2 linked regions of the Jeotgalibacillus aurantiacus genome follow. Each later gene encodes a partner of the first gene's protein in a complex. Links are inferred from orthologs where the notes say so. Each region holds a gene or a part of one and is shown on either strand. Other genes may lie near its edges.

The links.
Region 2: the proteins of gcvH (region 1) and H7968_RS08970 are in contact, whole or in part, in a crystal structure (PDB 3A7A), measured with the Escherichia coli proteins. The link is inferred for Jeotgalibacillus aurantiacus from one-to-one orthologs.

The regions. Positions count from the first base shown.
Region 1 is NZ_JACNMS010000007.1:74,772-83,715, forward strand. The notes cover bases 2,474-5,161. They hold gcvH (glycine cleavage system protein GcvH), read right to left. Parts: upstream 4,166-5,161; coding sequence 3,782-4,165; downstream 2,474-3,781. Other genes in these bases: H7968_RS16510 (thioredoxin family protein), read right to left, coding at 2,519-2,842; H7968_RS16515 (toprim domain-containing protein), read right to left, coding at 2,843-3,205; H7968_RS16525 (arsenate reductase family protein), read right to left, coding at 4,250-4,609; H7968_RS16530 (ArsR/SmtB family transcription factor), read right to left, coding at 4,626-4,928; H7968_RS16535 (SDR family NAD(P)-dependent oxidoreductase), read right to left, coding at 4,954-5,161. Outside these bases: H7968_RS16495 (MetQ/NlpA family ABC transporter substrate-binding protein), read right to left, coding at 1-465; H7968_RS16500 (methionine ABC transporter permease), read right to left, coding at 492-1,160; H7968_RS16505 (methionine ABC transporter ATP-binding protein), read right to left, coding at 1,153-2,178; more of H7968_RS16535, read right to left, coding at 5,162-5,724; H7968_RS16540 (acyl-CoA dehydrogenase family protein), read right to left, coding at 5,878-7,662; H7968_RS16545 (acetyl-CoA C-acetyltransferase), read right to left, coding at 7,823-8,944. UniProt on the Escherichia coli protein: The glycine cleavage system catalyzes the degradation of glycine. The H protein shuttles the methylamine group of glycine from the P protein to the T protein.
Region 2 is NZ_JACNMS010000002.1:848,154-855,665, forward strand. Bases 4,281-7,280 are described here. They hold H7968_RS08970 (lipoate--protein ligase), read right to left. Parts: upstream 6,276-7,280; coding sequence 5,286-6,275; downstream 4,281-5,285. Other genes in these bases: H7968_RS08965 (fatty acid--CoA ligase family protein), read right to left, coding at 4,281-4,882; H7968_RS08975 (MBL fold metallo-hydrolase), read right to left, coding at 6,259-7,026; yhfH (protein YhfH), read left to right, coding at 7,217-7,280. Outside these bases: H7968_RS08945 (AzlC family ABC transporter permease), read right to left, coding at 1-7; H7968_RS08950 (enoyl-CoA hydratase-related protein), read right to left, coding at 198-974; H7968_RS08955 (ABC1 kinase family protein), read left to right, coding at 1,118-2,770; H7968_RS08960 (hypothetical protein), read left to right, coding at 2,767-3,021; more of H7968_RS08965, read right to left, coding at 3,329-4,280; more of yhfH, read left to right, coding at 7,281-7,345. UniProt on the Escherichia coli protein: Catalyzes both the ATP-dependent activation of exogenously supplied lipoate to lipoyl-AMP and the transfer of the activated lipoyl onto the lipoyl domains of lipoate-dependent enzymes.

The sequences.
Region 1 (8,944 bases):
AAGCATAGTTAAAATACGGCCATGGTCAGCTACTGAGTTACTCATCAGGATTTCTGCACCTTCAGGAAGATCTTCAAGTGATTCGTGCTTTTGAGAATAAACGCCGATTGGTTCGATATGAACTCCACCTGCATTAGCAAAATCATAACCTAATTCAGCCATTTGCGACTCAAGGTAAGGGACGTGCTGGAAGTAGTTTGCATCGATTTCACCAGCTTCAAGATCCTGGTTTGGAAGAATATAATCCTGGTAAGTTTCAATGTTCAATTCAATGCCTTCTTCCTCAAGAATTGGCTGTGCCTTCTCCAGAATTTCAGCGTGTGGTACGTTGGAAGCTCCAACAGTCAGTTCAACCGGCTCGCCGTCTTCACCTGAACCGATGCCCTCATCTGCATTATCTGAACCGCAAGCGGCTAATACCAAAATGCTTGTTGCTGCGAATGTTCCTGCTACGAATTTTTTCATGTGTGTGTCTCTCCTTTAAAATGGTTTTATCTTTTATCCAGTCTGCGTGTGAATAAGTCACCAACAAACTGAATCACAAATACAATAATTAAAATGATAATTGTTGCGGCAAGCGTTACATCACCTCTGCTCCGCTGGAATCCTTCAAGGAAGGCAAGATTTCCAAGTCCTCCTGCTCCGATTACACCAGCCATTGCTGTGTATCCGACAAGCGCAATTGAGGTTACAGTAATACCTGATATTAAAGCAGGCAGTGATTCCGGGATTAGGACTTTAAAAATAATGGTACTGACTTTTGCACCCATAGAGCGGGCTGCTTCAATGACACCTTTATCAATTTCTCGAAGGGCAATCTCCACCATACGGGCATAAAACGGAGCCGCTCCGATGATTAACGCAGGCAGTGCTGCCTCAGCACCACGAATCGTTCCAAGCATAGCTCTGGTAAATGGAATTAACAAAACAATCAGGATAATAAACGGAATGGATCTGAAAATATTAACCAGTGCGTTTGTGATCGCATAAATGACTTTGTTTTCCCACAGGTTTCCTTTTGACGTTAAAAATAAAATAATGCCTAAAGCCAATCCAATAATGAAGGTGGCGGCTACTGATAATGTCGTCATGTAAATCGTTTCATATGTGGCTTCCCACATCGATTCCCATTCGACATTCGGAAAAATCTGCTCAATCATGTGTGATCACCTCCACACCGACATTTGATTCTTCGATGAATGCTACAGCTTTCTGAACCTCATCATCATTTCCGCGAAGATGGATAAAGAGAGAACCGTATGAACCATTTTGCGTTTGAGAGATTTTACCCTGAACGATATTGACATCAAGGTCAAATTTACGGATCAGGGTTGTAATGAGCGGTTGCTCAGCAGATTCGCCTACAAAAGACAGCTTTACAACGATGCCACCTTTATAATCCTTGAGCAGATGCTCAATTGTTTCCCGCGTTTCCTCCGGCTCTGTTACCTGCTGGACGAAACGCTTTGTAATTGGCTGTTTTGGCTGCTTGAACACTTCAAGCACATTTCCAAGTTCGACTACTTTTCCGTTTTCCATCACAGCAACGCGGTGACAGATCTTGCGGATCACATGCATCTCGTGAGTAATTAAGACGATTGTCAGACCAAGACGCTTATTGATGTCAACGAGAAGCTCGAGGATAGAGTCCGTTGTCTGAGGATCGAGTGCTGAGGTTGCTTCATCACAAAGCAGTACTTCAGGGTCGTTAGCCAGTGCGCGTGCAATACCGACGCGCTGCTTTTGTCCGCCTGAAAGCTGTGAAGGATAAGCATCCCCTCTTCCTTCAAGTCCGACCAGCTCAATCAGCTCGTTCACTTTCTTCTCGCGCTGACTTTTTGGTACGCCGGCAATTTCAAGCGGAAAAGCAATGTTTTCCGCAACCGTTCTTGACCATAGCAGATTAAAGTGCTGAAAGATCATGCTGATTTTTTGTCGGGCTTTTCGGAGGTCTCCGCCTTTTATAGAGGAAATCACTTTACCGTTAATGTCTACTTTTCCTTCCGATGGCTGCTCCAGGCCGTTTAACATACGGATCAGCGTACTTTTTCCGGCACCACTGTAGCCAATGACACCAAAAATTTCGCCTTCCTGGATCTGAAGATTAACGTTATCAACAGCAGTTAACAAACCGCTTTTCGTCTTAAAGATTTTTTTAACATCTGAGATGGTAATCATGCCATCACCTACTTTCATAAATTAACTTATTATCCCGTTAAAGGATCAACGTTTAATAGTGCCTGTCCCCCGGCACCTTCCCGGGATCAAAAAAAACGCCTTCCCGCAGATAAGCAGAAAGGCGTACGTAATAGACGTCTTTCTCTCATCTGCCAGGTTATCCTGTGTGACTTGGCACCTTTCCAGTCAGCTGACTGTCGGTTGCCGGGTTTCATCGGGCACGTCCCTCCACCACTCTTGATAAGAGTTAACTATATTTAAATGTCGATTAATGTCGTTTCATTTGAGTACGAGACAAATCGTATCATGCTGATTTTTTAAAGTCAACAAAAAAGTTTAATTATTTTGTCTGTAAGGTTAAGCGTTGAAATGCTTCAAATAAAGTCGGGACCGATTCGAATTTATAAATCTTCTCCTGCAGCCGGCCGTCTTTGAATAGCAATAAACAAGGTACGCTTTCAATTTCATATTTCTCTGCCAGCGACTCCACATAATTCAGATCCGCTTTACCGATCACAGGTTCCTTCACTGCAGCAGCTGTCACCTCTAGCATTTTACCGGCGAGCTTACACGTTCCGCACATCGGCGTATACAAATACATCGCAGTGCTTTCGCCTGTTTGAATATGTGTATTCAGTTGGTCAATGTTCCATTCCTTTATCATTTAAGAATTCATCCTTTTTTCCAAATACTCCGTGTAAATATCAATATCCGCTCCAACCAGAACCGATGCCAGATGCTGTTCCGGTGTAGTCGCCACTTCTTTGTACATGCGGTCAATGTAAAGATGTCCTGCCTCAGGAAACTCGCGTTTAAACAGCTTTCTAAGCTTCTCACCCGCTTCATCAGCATCAACCAGAATATACACTTCTCTATTAAAAAGCTGATCAATCAATTCATCCATCTTTGTCAAACTGATCGTTCCATTCGTGCAAATAATTTCAACAGGCTCCCTGATAATCGGCTGCACCTTCCTCTTATCAGAAGTCCCCTCAACAATAATGACCTTCCCATACAAATCATCCATACCCGATCACACCCTATCATCCTTAGTCACGGCTTGATTCCAGTATATGATACTACCTTTATTTTCGCCTGTATGGGTGGGAAATGCAAATTATTTGAAAGGCGGAGGCGACTCGTCCAGCAGGTTTATTTGACCACTCTTTGAGGTTATTTGACAACTTATTCGGTTTATTCAACCACTCTTTTGTTTTATTTGACCACTTTCCTTAGTTACTTAACCACTCTCAGCCGTTATTTAACCACTCTCACGAAAAATCCCGGCGCAGACCGGGGGCTCTTCATGATCTTGGGTAAATGATTTGAAATTCGGAGGCGACTTGGTCACTTTCCTATTCAGCTTGATCACACTCACACAAAACCTGGTCACTTATAAAATACCGCTTTAATAAAATCACTACAAAGAGTGCCGGGTCATTCCGTAGACTCCCTGCGGCAGAGGAGCGACAGGTGAGACAGCGTAATGCGGAGCATTAGCTGGCTCACCGCGCGGCCGCGGAAAGCGAAGGAATGACCTGGCACGGTTTATTCAAGTACGCATATCGAAAAAAACACCGCCGCAGCGGTGTTTTTTTATGTATTACCCTTCGTTTGTCATGTTGTCGTATGCTTCTGCGTCCATCAGCTCATCAAGCTCTGACTCGTCGGACATTTCCACTACAACCATCCATGCCTTTTCGTATGGAGATTCATTCACGTATTCAGGGCTGTCGTTAAGGTCTTCGTTGACTTCAACTACTTTACCGCTGACTGGTGCGTAAAGCTCAGAAACGGTCTTAACTGACTCAACACTTCCGAATGGCTCATCTGCCTTCAGCTCATCGCCTACTTCAGGAAGCTCAACAAATACGATATCGCCAAGCTCGGACTGTGCGAACTTTGTGATGCCGATTGTTGCTTTTCCGTCTTCAACCTTTACCCACTCATGCTCTTCAGAATAACGCAATTCTTTTGGTGAACTCATGTTTTTCCCTCCATATGTTAAAAGATCATTTCACTCTTTCATCTTGTCACAATCAGCCCGTGAAAACAAGAAAACTTTCTATGTTTATGCCTTCCAGTTCTCTTCGAATTCGGGCTCTTTGAAGCCGACTGTTACGTGTTTGCCGTCTGTTGTCAGAGGGCGCTTGATCAGCATTCCGTCAGAAGCAAGAAGCTCAAGCTTTTCATCATCGCTCATTGTAGGAAGCTTGTCCTTTAATCCAAGCTCACGGTATTTCATCCCGCTCGTATTAAAGAATTTTTTGAGCTCCACGCCGCTTTTTTCATGAAGATCTTTTAACGTCTCTTTCGATGGCGGAGATTCCACTAAATGAATCTCTGAATAATTCACTTCATTTTCATCGAGCCATTTTTTTGCTTTACGGCACGTGCCGCATTTCGGATACGTATAAAAAGTAATTGCCATAGTAACTCCTCCTTATCTAATAACAACGGTCTTCTACCGTAATAATTAAATGCTTCAGCTGCTCCAGTGCACCTTCGAGGGCGAGTGAATAATACCGCTGTGTGCCCTGCTGTTCCATTTTCAAAATGCCCTGCTCACGAAGGATTTTTAAATGGTGTGAAACAGCGGGACGGGAAAGTGGAAGTCTGTCTGTCAATTGATTGACCGTCATGGAATCTATATCAGCCAGAATCAACACAATATCCTGACGATACGGATCACTCAGCGCCTGAAATAATGGTATACAGTCGCGAAATGCTTTTACTGCCTGTTCCCCCATTGCTGTCACCCCGTTCCTGCCAATATTATACCCTGTCCTGCGTTTTTCTCACAATATTTGCTGCCGTTTTCCGGGAAATGAGACGGCTGGCCTTGGACTGTATCTTGTTCATACCACCTGGGATAATCTGTCTTTTGCCATTCATAAATTCTATAAATGTAATCTTAGCTACCGCTTCCGCTTTCATCGTTCCGTTCTTAAACAGCTTCGAGTTATCCAGTTCAGCTGCATCCTTAAAGCCCGTACTCGTTGGACCAGGATAAAGGCCTGATACCTGCACACCATGCTCTGACCATTCGTTATCAAGCGCTTCTGTCAGCGATTTCACATAAGCCTTTGACGCATAATAAACCGCCATCAGCGGACCAGGGAAAAAGGCAGCGGTTGATGCGACATTGAGAATTTTCCCTTGCTTCGCCTCGACCATTTCACGGCCAAACAGCTTGGAGAGCTCAGTCAGCGAGGTAATGTTCAACTGAATCATCTCCTGCTCCTTTACGAGATCTGTTTTATGAAATTCGCCGAAGAGACCGACTCCGGCATTATTGATCAATATATCAACCGATAACCCTTTTGCTTTCACTTCAGCATAAAGTTTTTCAGCAGCTCCGGCTTTTGATAAGTCGCTTTTGAAAATATGGGTTTCAATCGTAAATTTACGCGTCCATTCTTCAGCCAGTTCCCTAAGCTTCTCCTCACTTCTCGCCGCTAAAAGTAATGTATGACCCTTCTCCGCATACAGCTTGGCAAGCTCCATCCCGATTCCACCAGACGCACCAGTTATCAACACATTCATCTCAACCACTCCTTCTGTTTATATGTTTAAAAGTTTAAACATATAATAATAGTAAAGCCCCTATATGTCAATGACTTACTCTTCCTTTTATCATCAATTCTTAAACATTAAAAAGAGCACCCTATAAAAGAGTGCTCCAAGTTTGCTTAATGATCAAACCACAAATTTCTCAGCCGTAATCAGTGTTGCAGCTGCTTCGCGTTTCTTTGGAATCAGGTTCACTGGCGTGTAGCGAGTGAATTTGCGAAGGGCAGACAGCATCATGCGAAGTGTGTCGCCGCTCTCAGCTGCGATCAGTGTTTCTTTCGCGTGTCCTTCGATTTCGTTGAATGCTTCCTGACAGAAGATTTGTGTGTAAAGAACTTTTTGCTGGTTCTTTTCAAGGCCTGACTTTTCAACTGCTTTTTGTGTACGGAGAAGAGCAGATTCCATCGCGTAAGCAAGTGATACGATATCTGCAATGTTTACCAGGATTTCCTGTTCTGCTTCAAGTGCTTTTCCGTATTTCTGAGCAGCAAGACCGGCAGCTAAAAGACCGATTTTCTTTGCATTTTTCACAAGGTATGCTTCCTGCGCCAGCGGCTCGTCACTGATTTCTTCAGGCATCATCGTCATCAGTTCACCCTGAAGCGCCTGTGCTTTTTGAAGAAGTGGAAGCTCGCCTTTCATTGCTTTACGCAGGTAAGTTCCTGGAACGAGAAGACGGTTGATTTCGTTTGTTCCTTCGAAAATACGGTTGATACGGGAGTCACGGTAAATTCGCTCAACCTCATATTCCTGCATGAAGCCGTAACCGCCGTGAAGCTGAACAGCCTCATCCGCGATATAGTCAAGTGTTTCAGTTCCAAACACTTTGTTCAGTGAGCACTCAATCGCATATTCAGCGATTGATTTTGCTACTTCTTTTCCATCCTTAATTTCCTCATCAGAAAGCTGGCTCATACGGTCTTCGAACAGACCAACTGTACGGTACACAGAGCTTTCTGTTGCATAAAGCTTTGCACCCATTGTCGCAAGCTTTTCTTTTGTCAGGTTAAAAGAAGAGATCGGCGTATTGAACTGCTTACGCTCGTTTGTATATTTAACTGCAAGCTCAAGCGCACGCTTAGAAGCACCAACCGTACCTACTCCAAGCTTGTAACGTCCAATGTTCAGGATGTTAAACGCGATCACATGTCCTTTACCGTGCTCACCAAGAAGATTCTCAACCGGTACTTCAGCATCTTCAAGGATCAGTGTACGTGTAGAGGAACTCTTAATACCCATTTTCTTTTCTTCAGCGCCTACTGACACGCCTGGGAATTCACGTTCAACGATAAATGTAGAGAAGTGTTCTCCGTCGATTTTTGCATAAACAACAAATACGTCAGCAAAACCGGCATTGGTGATCCACTGCTTTTCACCGTTTAACACGTAGTGAGTACCTGCTTCGTTCAGCTTAGCCGTCGTTTTAGCACCAAGTGCATCCGATCCCGAACCCGGCTCTGTTAATGCGTAAGCAGCGATTTTTTCACCTGTTGCAAGGGCTGGCAGATACTTTTGCTTCTGTTCTTCGTTTCCGAAAAGAACGATTGGCAGAGATCCGATTCCAACGTGTGCACCGTGTGTAATGGAGAAGCCGCCTGCACGTGACATTTTTTCAGCAATTAAAGCTGAGCTGATCTTATCAAGTCCAAGGCCGCCGTACTCTTCAGGAACATCCGCTCCAAGAAGACCAAGCTCACCAGCTGATTTTAACAGCTTGACTGAACGGTCAAACTCATGATTTTCGATGTGCTCCACTTCAGGAACGACTTCGTTTAATACGTAATCCTCAGTTGTTTTGGCAATCATTTTCTGTTCATCTGTGTAATCCTCCGGTGTGAATACGCTTGCTGCTTCCACATCCTCAATTAGAAAACTTCCGCCTTTTACAAGCTGTTTTGTTTCGTTTGACATGAAAAATTCCTCCCTGTTTGTTCGTTTAGTTTGAGACTCATTTCCCTTGGAACCGGATCCTGCAAACTGAGCAGAAATGGGACAACGCAAGACCCGGTTGCAAGGGACCGTTCGTGATGGAACGGCGCACCTTTAAAAGCACGAATGAGCCATTAATGAATTAGTTAATCATTTCAAATACGCCGGCAGCACCCATTCCGCCACCGATACACATCGTGACAACTCCAAACTGCTGCTGTCTGCGCTGCAGTTCATGAAGCAGTGACAGTGTCAGCTTTGCACCTGTACAGCCAAGTGGATGACCAAGGGCAATAGCGCCACCATTTACATTGATAATATCTTCATTCAGTCCAAGCTGTCTGATGACCTGAATTGACTGGGAAGCAAAGGCTTCATTCAGTTCGAAGAGATCAATATCAGAAAGTGAAAGGCCTGCGAGTTTCAATGCTTTCGGAATCGCTTCAACCGGACCAACACCCATGATCTCTGGTGGTACGCCTCCTACTGCAAATGAACGGAACTTCGCAATCGGCTTTAAACCTAACGCTTCAGCCTTTTCACGTTCCATCACCATGACAGCAGCGGCTCCATCACTCGTCTGAGAAGCATTACCTGCAGTGACACTTCCCGTTGTGGAAAATGCCGGGCGGAGTCTGCTCAGTGATTCAACGGTTGAATCAGCACGAACACCTTCATCCTGTGTGAACTGGATTGTTCTTTCCTGAAGCTGATTGTCTCTTCCGACAGAACGGAACGTCACATCTACCGGTACGATTTCATCATCAAACTTTCCTTCAGCAAGCGCCTTTGCTGCCTTCTGGTGACTGCGAACGGCAAATGCATCCTGATCCTCACGTGAGATGCCATACTTTTGAGCAACCTGCTCTGCTGTATGACCCATACTCATATAATACTCAGGCATTTCTTCCGCAATTTTGACATTCGGTCGCACAGTGTGACCCATCATCGGCACAAGACTCATGGATTCTGCTCCACCGGCAATGACCGTGTCAGCCTGCCCAAGCATAATGCGCTCAGCACCATATGCAATAGACTGAAGTCCTGATGAACAGTAGCGGTTAATCGTAATTGCCGGAACCGTATAAGATAATCCTGCAAGCGCGCCGATATTACGCGCCATATTCATTCCCTGTTCTGCTTCCGGCATCGCACAACCGAAAATCAGATCATCGATTTCCCCATCATAATTTCCTGCACGCTTTAATGTTTCGCGGACTGCAAGTGCTCCCAAATCATCCGGACGCACATGAGCCAGCGTTCC
Region 2 (7,512 bases), on another replicon or contig:
TTTGCATCATGATGCTCCTTCCTGACATGAACGAGGCTGAAAAAATCAACCTATCTGTAAACTGATTATATCTGTATAGAATTGTAGCAAAATTCTGCGGGATCCGAGTGAAAAAATTTTCCTCACAGCATAAAAGCTGCCCGGAATGAGCTCGGACAGCCTTTTATAACCTTTTATGAGTAGCGTGATTGATGATTCTATTTCCCTTTGAAAACCGGCTTTCTCTTTTCGCTGAAAGCGATCAGTGCTTCTACCCGGTCCTCTGTCGGAATCGTGATTTCATATGCTTTACGTTCAATTTGGAGCCCTGTCTGCAGATCCGCTTTCATTCCTGTTTTAATGGCGTATTTCGCCTGCTGGAGGGCAATCGGACCGTTCGCAAGCATCGCATTCAAAAGAGCAGATACTTCAGAATCGAGCTCCCCTTTTTCCACTGCTTTTGTGATCAGACCGTATCCCGCTCCTTCTTCAGCTGTAAATCTTTTAGCAGTGAGGATCAGCTCAAGCGCTTTTGCTTCCCCGACAATTCTCGGCAGACGCTGCGTTCCACCTGCCCCCGGAATGATGGCCAGGCTCGTTTCCGTCAGCCCCATCAGCGTATCCTTTTCAGCAACCCGGAAATCACAGGCAAGAGCAAGCTCCATTCCCCCGCCAAAAGCATATCCGTTCATCGCAGCAATGACAGGCTGCGGCATTGCTTCAATGGCACTGAACACTTCTCCGATTTTATTAATGTTGCGTTTAACCTGCTGCTCCGTTAATGTTTTTCGTTCCTTCAAATCTGCTCCAACGCTGAACGCTTTTTCCCCGGAACCTTTAATGACAACTACCCGTACATCCGGATTAATGCGTAATGACTCAGCTGCCTGTCCGAGCTCTGTCAGCATTTGATAATTAAAAGCATTCATCGCATCAGGGCGGTTCAATGTTACTTCCGCCCATCCCTCTTTTTGTCTGATTGTGATTGTTTCCATCTGAAATCCCCTTTGCTCAAAAAAATTTATGTAAACCCTTTCACTATTGTATCATTGTCAAAAAACGGACGCACATTGTTAATCGTTTAGATTCCGGGTGCGGTGGTAAACTGTAACTATGCGATGGGCAAGTATGGAAGAGGGTGATCAGCACGAAAAAAGTTGCCGCTTATCGAATTTATAAAATTGTTTTTATGTCTGTTAAGTTCTTTCTTCAGGTCTACTTTTTCCAGAGGAAATATCAGGGAAGATGGGATGCAACCACCGAAAGAAAGTGGGCAGAACTCGCCGGAAAGCAGGCCAGAGAATATAAACAGACTGCCCTGAAGCTTGAAGGGCTGATGATTAAAATGGGCCAGTTCTTATCAACACGTGCTGACATTATGCCGAGGTCCTTTATTCTCGAGCTGGAAGGTCTGACCGATCGCGTGCCTCCCGTTCCGTGGGAAGAAGCTAAACGGGTGATCGAGGATGACTGGAATACGGCATACGGAAATATCGTTCATAAAATTTCAGAAAATCCGGTCGCATCCGCCTCTATCGGCGATGTTTATCACGCCTGGCTTCACAATGGTGATTCAGTTGCGATCAAGGTTCAGCGTCCCGGCATTGAACGCATTATCCGGACTGACTTTAAAGCAATGAAAATCGTCATCTGGCTTGCCAAGCGTTTTACGCGGTTCGGCAAACAGGTGGACCTGGACGCCCTATACCGGGAAATGACGATCGTAATAGGTGATGAGCTTAATTTTAAGAAAGAACTTCAGAATGGTGTCGCATTTGGTGAGCGTTTTAAAGATACGCCGGGTGTGATCGTTCCAAGATACATTGAGGAGTATACAACCAGAAGAGTGCTCGTCATGGACTGGATCGAAGGCTCAAAAATCACTGATCAGTCATTCCTGGATAAACACGGACTGAATCGGGAAGAGCTGGCTGAAAATCTGCTGCTGCTTTTTATCGAACAGCTGCTGAATGAAGGCATGTTCCATGCAGATCCACACGGAGGCAATATTCTAATTAAAGAGGATGGAACCATTGTATTAATTGATTTCGGTATGGTAGGTGTCATTCGCAAAAAAGATGCTGAAGCTGTTCAAAGGGCGGTTGAAGGAGTTATTTTTGAACGCTACAGCGAGGTTGTTGAAGCGCTTGAACAAATGAAATTCCTTCTGCCTAAAGCAGATAAAGACATTCTTGAAGATGTTGTTGAGCGCGTAGTGCAGGTGTATAAAAGCGGGGAATGGCAGGATGGCGAGAGCCTGATGATGGAGAGCCTGCTTGAAGATATTCAGGATATTGTCCGCACCCAGCCGATCCAGCTTCCTACGGAGTTTGCGTTCTTCGGCCGGGCGATTTCCACCTTTACCGGGGTTATTTATACGATCTATCCGGAAGCCGACTTTATTGAAATGGCAAGGCCAACGATTGTGAGATGGGCTACTGCCCGTAATGACGACCGTGAAGACAGTGCACCGTGGCAAACTGCTGTACGTTACATACAGCCACTGCTTAGTGCCCCTTCAAAATTTTCAGATGCCCTTGATGAGCCGAAACGTTACAGACGGATGATGCAGTGGAGCAATAAAAAGGACCGCACGTTGCAGGAACTGACTGCCAGACGGAGAGACATCATCATCATTACTGCAATTCCTTTTATTAGTCTCCACGCAGGTATTTTGATTGAAAACTGGCTTTTAACAGGTATAGCCGGCGCACTGACAGCTGCAGGAGCGCTGCGGTACCGATCTATATCGGGTAGAATTGCCCGTGAATCTGAGGAGGAATATTCATGATGGAAGAACCGAAAATCGAACGCGAATATAAAACGTCAAAAGGACCGTTTGAAGCAAAATTCGAGGGACTTGAAAATGGCTACCGTGTAACGCTTAAGGGAGATCCTGAAAAACTACGGAGAAAACGCCAGGTGAAAGCTTCTTTTGTTGATTTTCTTAAAAAAGCGGATGTTGCCGGCTATCCGATTTTGTTTCCTTTTAATCTGCTGCTCAGGTTTTTCGCCCGGTATAAAAATCCGGTAAATAAATAAAGTGAAGCCGTAACCCTTGTGATGGGTTACGGCTTTTTTGGTTGTTTTAATAAGCCGGGGTGGGACCATCCTTCGCTCGTGGCCGGGCGGTGAACCCATCTGCGCTTCGCACAGCCGGTTTCACCTGTCCCTTTCCGCCACAGGAGTCTACGGATGGTCCCACCCCTTTAACATATTAATGATGTCGATAGCTAAAACTTTTCTGTTAATAGCCAGACAACTGCTGTCGATAGATGCCAGCAATATGATCTAAGTGTATCATGGAAGGTTTTTTGTTTAACTAAATTGTAATTTTAAGGTCAGAAATCTATCCCTGACGCACTTGATCGCGGAGTGCGCGTCTCAGGATTTTACCGGTTGTATTTTTCGGCAGTTCATCGATGAATTCGATGACGGTTGGCAGTTTGTATTTTGCCAGCTTTGTTGAGCAGAATGCCAGCAGGTCCTCTTTTGTTAAGGACGGGTCTTTGGATACGACAAAGGCATGGACGGCTTCTCCGTAGTTCATGTCCGGAACACCGACAACAGCTGCCTCTGTGATCGCTTCGTGCTCGTAAAGTACCTCTTCAACCTCGCGTGGATAAACATTGTACCCGCCGACGATGACCATATCTTTTTTACGGTCAACGATAAAGAAGTAGCCTTCCTCGTCCTGTTTTGCAAGGTCTCCAGTGTAAAGCCAGCCGTCACGAATGGCAGCTGCAGTTTCTTCAGGCATTTTATAATAGCCTTTCATGACGTTCGGTCCTCTGACAATCAGCTCTCCCACTTCACCAGGCGGTACTTCTTCACCTAGCTCGTTAACGATTTTATTTTCAACATTTGTAATGGATGTTCCGATTGAGCCTGCTTTACGCTCACGGTCTAATGGGTTAAAGCATGTTACAGGTGAAGCTTCAGATAAACCGTAACCTTCAGAAACACGGACGTTAAATTTCCCTTCAAACTGATGCAGCAGCGCAACCGGCAGTGAGGCACCGCCTGAAATGCATAGACGGACACTTTCAAAGCTTTCCCCTGTTGCCTCAGGATACTGAAGCAGGAAGTTATACATTGTTGGCACACCTGCAAACACAGTCGCTTTATGCTTTTGAACGACATCAAATACGTCTTTCGGGCTGAAGCGTGGAACGATCAGCATGGTTCCTCCATTAATTAAAGGTGCATTCAAGACAACCGTTAAGGCGAATACATGAAACATTGGAAGCGCTGTGACGACACGGTCTTCCCCTGTAATGTTCAAATACTCTGCTACGTCTTTCGCATTTGAGAAGACATTTTTATGCGACAGCATCGCCCCTTTAGGCTTTCCTGTCGTTCCTGACGTGTAAAGGATGATTGCTGTATCCTCTTCATCAATATCAGGGCCCTGATAAAGTGGACTTTGAGTGCCGATCGCATGCATAAATGCTGTTACCTTCCCCTTTACCGCTTCAGGCAGGGCAGCGATTTTCTCATGAGCATCCGGTGCTGTCTCACAAATGACGTATTGGACAATCCCCGGAAGTGCAGCGTGTGCTTTTTCAACAAGTGGCAGCAAAAGGTCAAGTGCGACAACAACCTTTACATCACCATCACGCAATATGTAGGCAATTTCATCAGGCGTATAAATCGGGTTAATTGGAATAACCGTAGCCCCGACTCTTAGTGCTGCATACATTGAAATCACAAAATGAGGTGAATTCCCTAGCAGCAGACCAACGTGATCCCCTTTTTTCACGCCGGCTTGTGTCAGGTAATTCGCCATTTTATTTACTGCACCATTTAATTCCGCGTATGATGCTGATTGGTCCATAAAATGATAAGCCGTTTTACCAGCGTGCTGTTCTGCTGTTTCCTGTAAACGATCTGATAAATTCACTGTTCCATCCCCCTTGATATTTTTCCTTTTTTTGCGTAAGTGAATGAATAGTCATTCATTTACTGGTAAAAAAAGAAGCGAATATTCACACTAATTATATAGGCTGTTCCAGTGATAATCAAGATAGCGCTTTCAAAATTCTACTATTTAAGCCATATAATTAATATTAAAACCGGGCTGGACGAGTCGCCTCCGCTTTTCTAAGGCCGGGCGGTGAACCCCTTGTGCTTCGCACAACGGTTTCACCTGTCCCTTCTCTGCCGTTGGAGTCTTCGGGGGAATCCCGCCCTCAAATATAGCTTTTTTCTTGAAAATGCAAAAGAAAACAACCGTGCCAAGTAATGTTTTTTAAAAGGCATGTTTAGCAATGATGCTGCTACTTCATTAATTCGGATCTGTAGAATTAATACAACAGATCAATAAATTCATCGCGTTCTACGTTACCGAAGTAGTGTTTCAGGTCTACGCCTTCGAGTGCTTTTTCGATTTCATCTCTTTCGTAGCGGATGCCTGTGAGTTTTTGTTCGATTTCGCTTACATCACCGACACCGAAGAAATCGCCGTAGATTTTAGCATTCTGGATGGTTCCTTTTTCTACGTCGAGTCGTACGTCTACGCTTCCGACCGGGAAACGGTGTGAGTGCTGGAGATTGAATTTAGGGGATTTCCCGTAGTTCCATTCCCAGTTCTGATAACGTTCCTCAGACAGCTTGTGGATGTTGTTCCAGTCTTCTTCTGTCAGCACATATTCCTCAATTTTCTCTTCGCTGCCGAAAATATGACGGAGAATAAGTTGCTTAAATTCTTCGATTGTGATTTTCTGGTCCATGAATTCTGAGATATTTGCGACACGGCTGCGGATTGATTTGATTCCTTTTGACTCGATTTTGTCTTTTCGTACTTTAAGTGAGGAGACAACGTTGTCAATTTCAGAATCGAACATGAGCGTGCCGTGACTGAACATTCTTCCTTTTGTGGAGAATTGGGCATTTCCGGAGATTTTACGCTCACCGACCAGTAAATCGTTACGGCCTTTTAATTCTGCAGGAACCCCGATCTGGTTTAGCGCATCGACAACAGGTTCCGTGAACTTCTTAAAGTTGTGGAAGCTGTCACCGTCGTCCTTTGTGATAAAACTGAAGTTCAGATTTCCAAGATCATGATAAACCGCACCGCCACCTGAAAGACGGCGTACGACCTTGATGTTGTTTTTCTCCACATACTCAGTGTTGATCTCTTCGATTGTGTTCTGATTCTTCCCAATAATGATGGAAGGCTCATTGATATAAAACAGCAGATACGTCTGATCAATATCAAGATTTTTTAGTGCATATTCTTCAATCGCAAGATTAATTTTCGGATCTGTAATGCCTTTATTATCGATAAATAACATGCGGTTGTCCTCCTTTAGTAAATGTAATGGTCATTCCGGCAGCAGCCAGATGTGATTCCCCGGCATATACTTCCTTCGCTTCAGCAAGCAGCTGTTGAAGATCACCGAAATGAGGTAAATGCGTCAGTACCAGCATTTTCACTCCGGCATCTTTCGCAATCGTTGCAGCTTCTTCACTTGTCATATGTCCGGCACTTGATGCGTTCATCCCTTTATAAAAATTGGATTCAGCAATCAGCACATCCGTATTTTCCGCGAAATCTGTGAAAGCATCCTGATAGGCTGAATCAGCTGTAAAAACAAAAGATCCTTCATCAGAGTCAACCCGCACAGCATAACATGGAACCGGATGCACCGTCTTTTGAAAACGAAGGGTGAACGGTCCTGCCTGAAGGGGCTGATCCGGCTGATAAGCTTCATTCAACATGAATTCCTTATAACCGAGAGATGCAAAGCCGGCTTCATCTTCATTGTGCCCATATGCCTTTACCTGAATCGGCTTTTGCTGAAGGTGATGCTGAATTAAGAGAGCATGATGTAAAACGCCGATATCTGCAATATGGTCTGCGTGGTAATGCGTAATCAAAACAGCATCCAGCTCTTCAGGAGCGATAAACTTCTGCAAAGCAGACAACACGCCGCTTCCGCAATCGATCAGCAGCTTATAATCATCTGTTTCTACAAGATATCCTGCACTTGCTTCCCCTGCTTTAGGATATCCTCCCCAGGGGCCAATCACTGTCAACTTCACGATCAAATCCTCCTTCAAAGCCTATTCTGTCTACAATTTCTTCCCTCTCCTACTATACTTCAAATGCACTATTTTTTCACGAATGTGCTTTTTTTCAGAATATTCCTTGACCTTTCTGCATCTGTTATAATACAATACTAATAACAAACACATAGTACTATAACAAAAAAACAGAAAGAGGTTGATCTACATGTTGGAAAACGTAATGGAATTCTTCAGAAACCTGCCACCTAAAAAATGCGCATCCTGCGGCGAACAAATGGAAGAACAGGCAGAAGCCTACAGCACTACTTGCGAAAAGTGTGCCGGTACCCAATAAAAAAAGCGCCCCCGGGGCGCTTTTTTTATTGACTCATGCTGTATCAGTACAGAATATGATGTCGAGTTTCTTTATACTTCTTACAACTAAGCTTTTTATTCTTTCTAAATAACAAGCTAGAAAGATTGATGTGCTCTGCCTGGTTTTCATTTTTCCCTAACAAAACC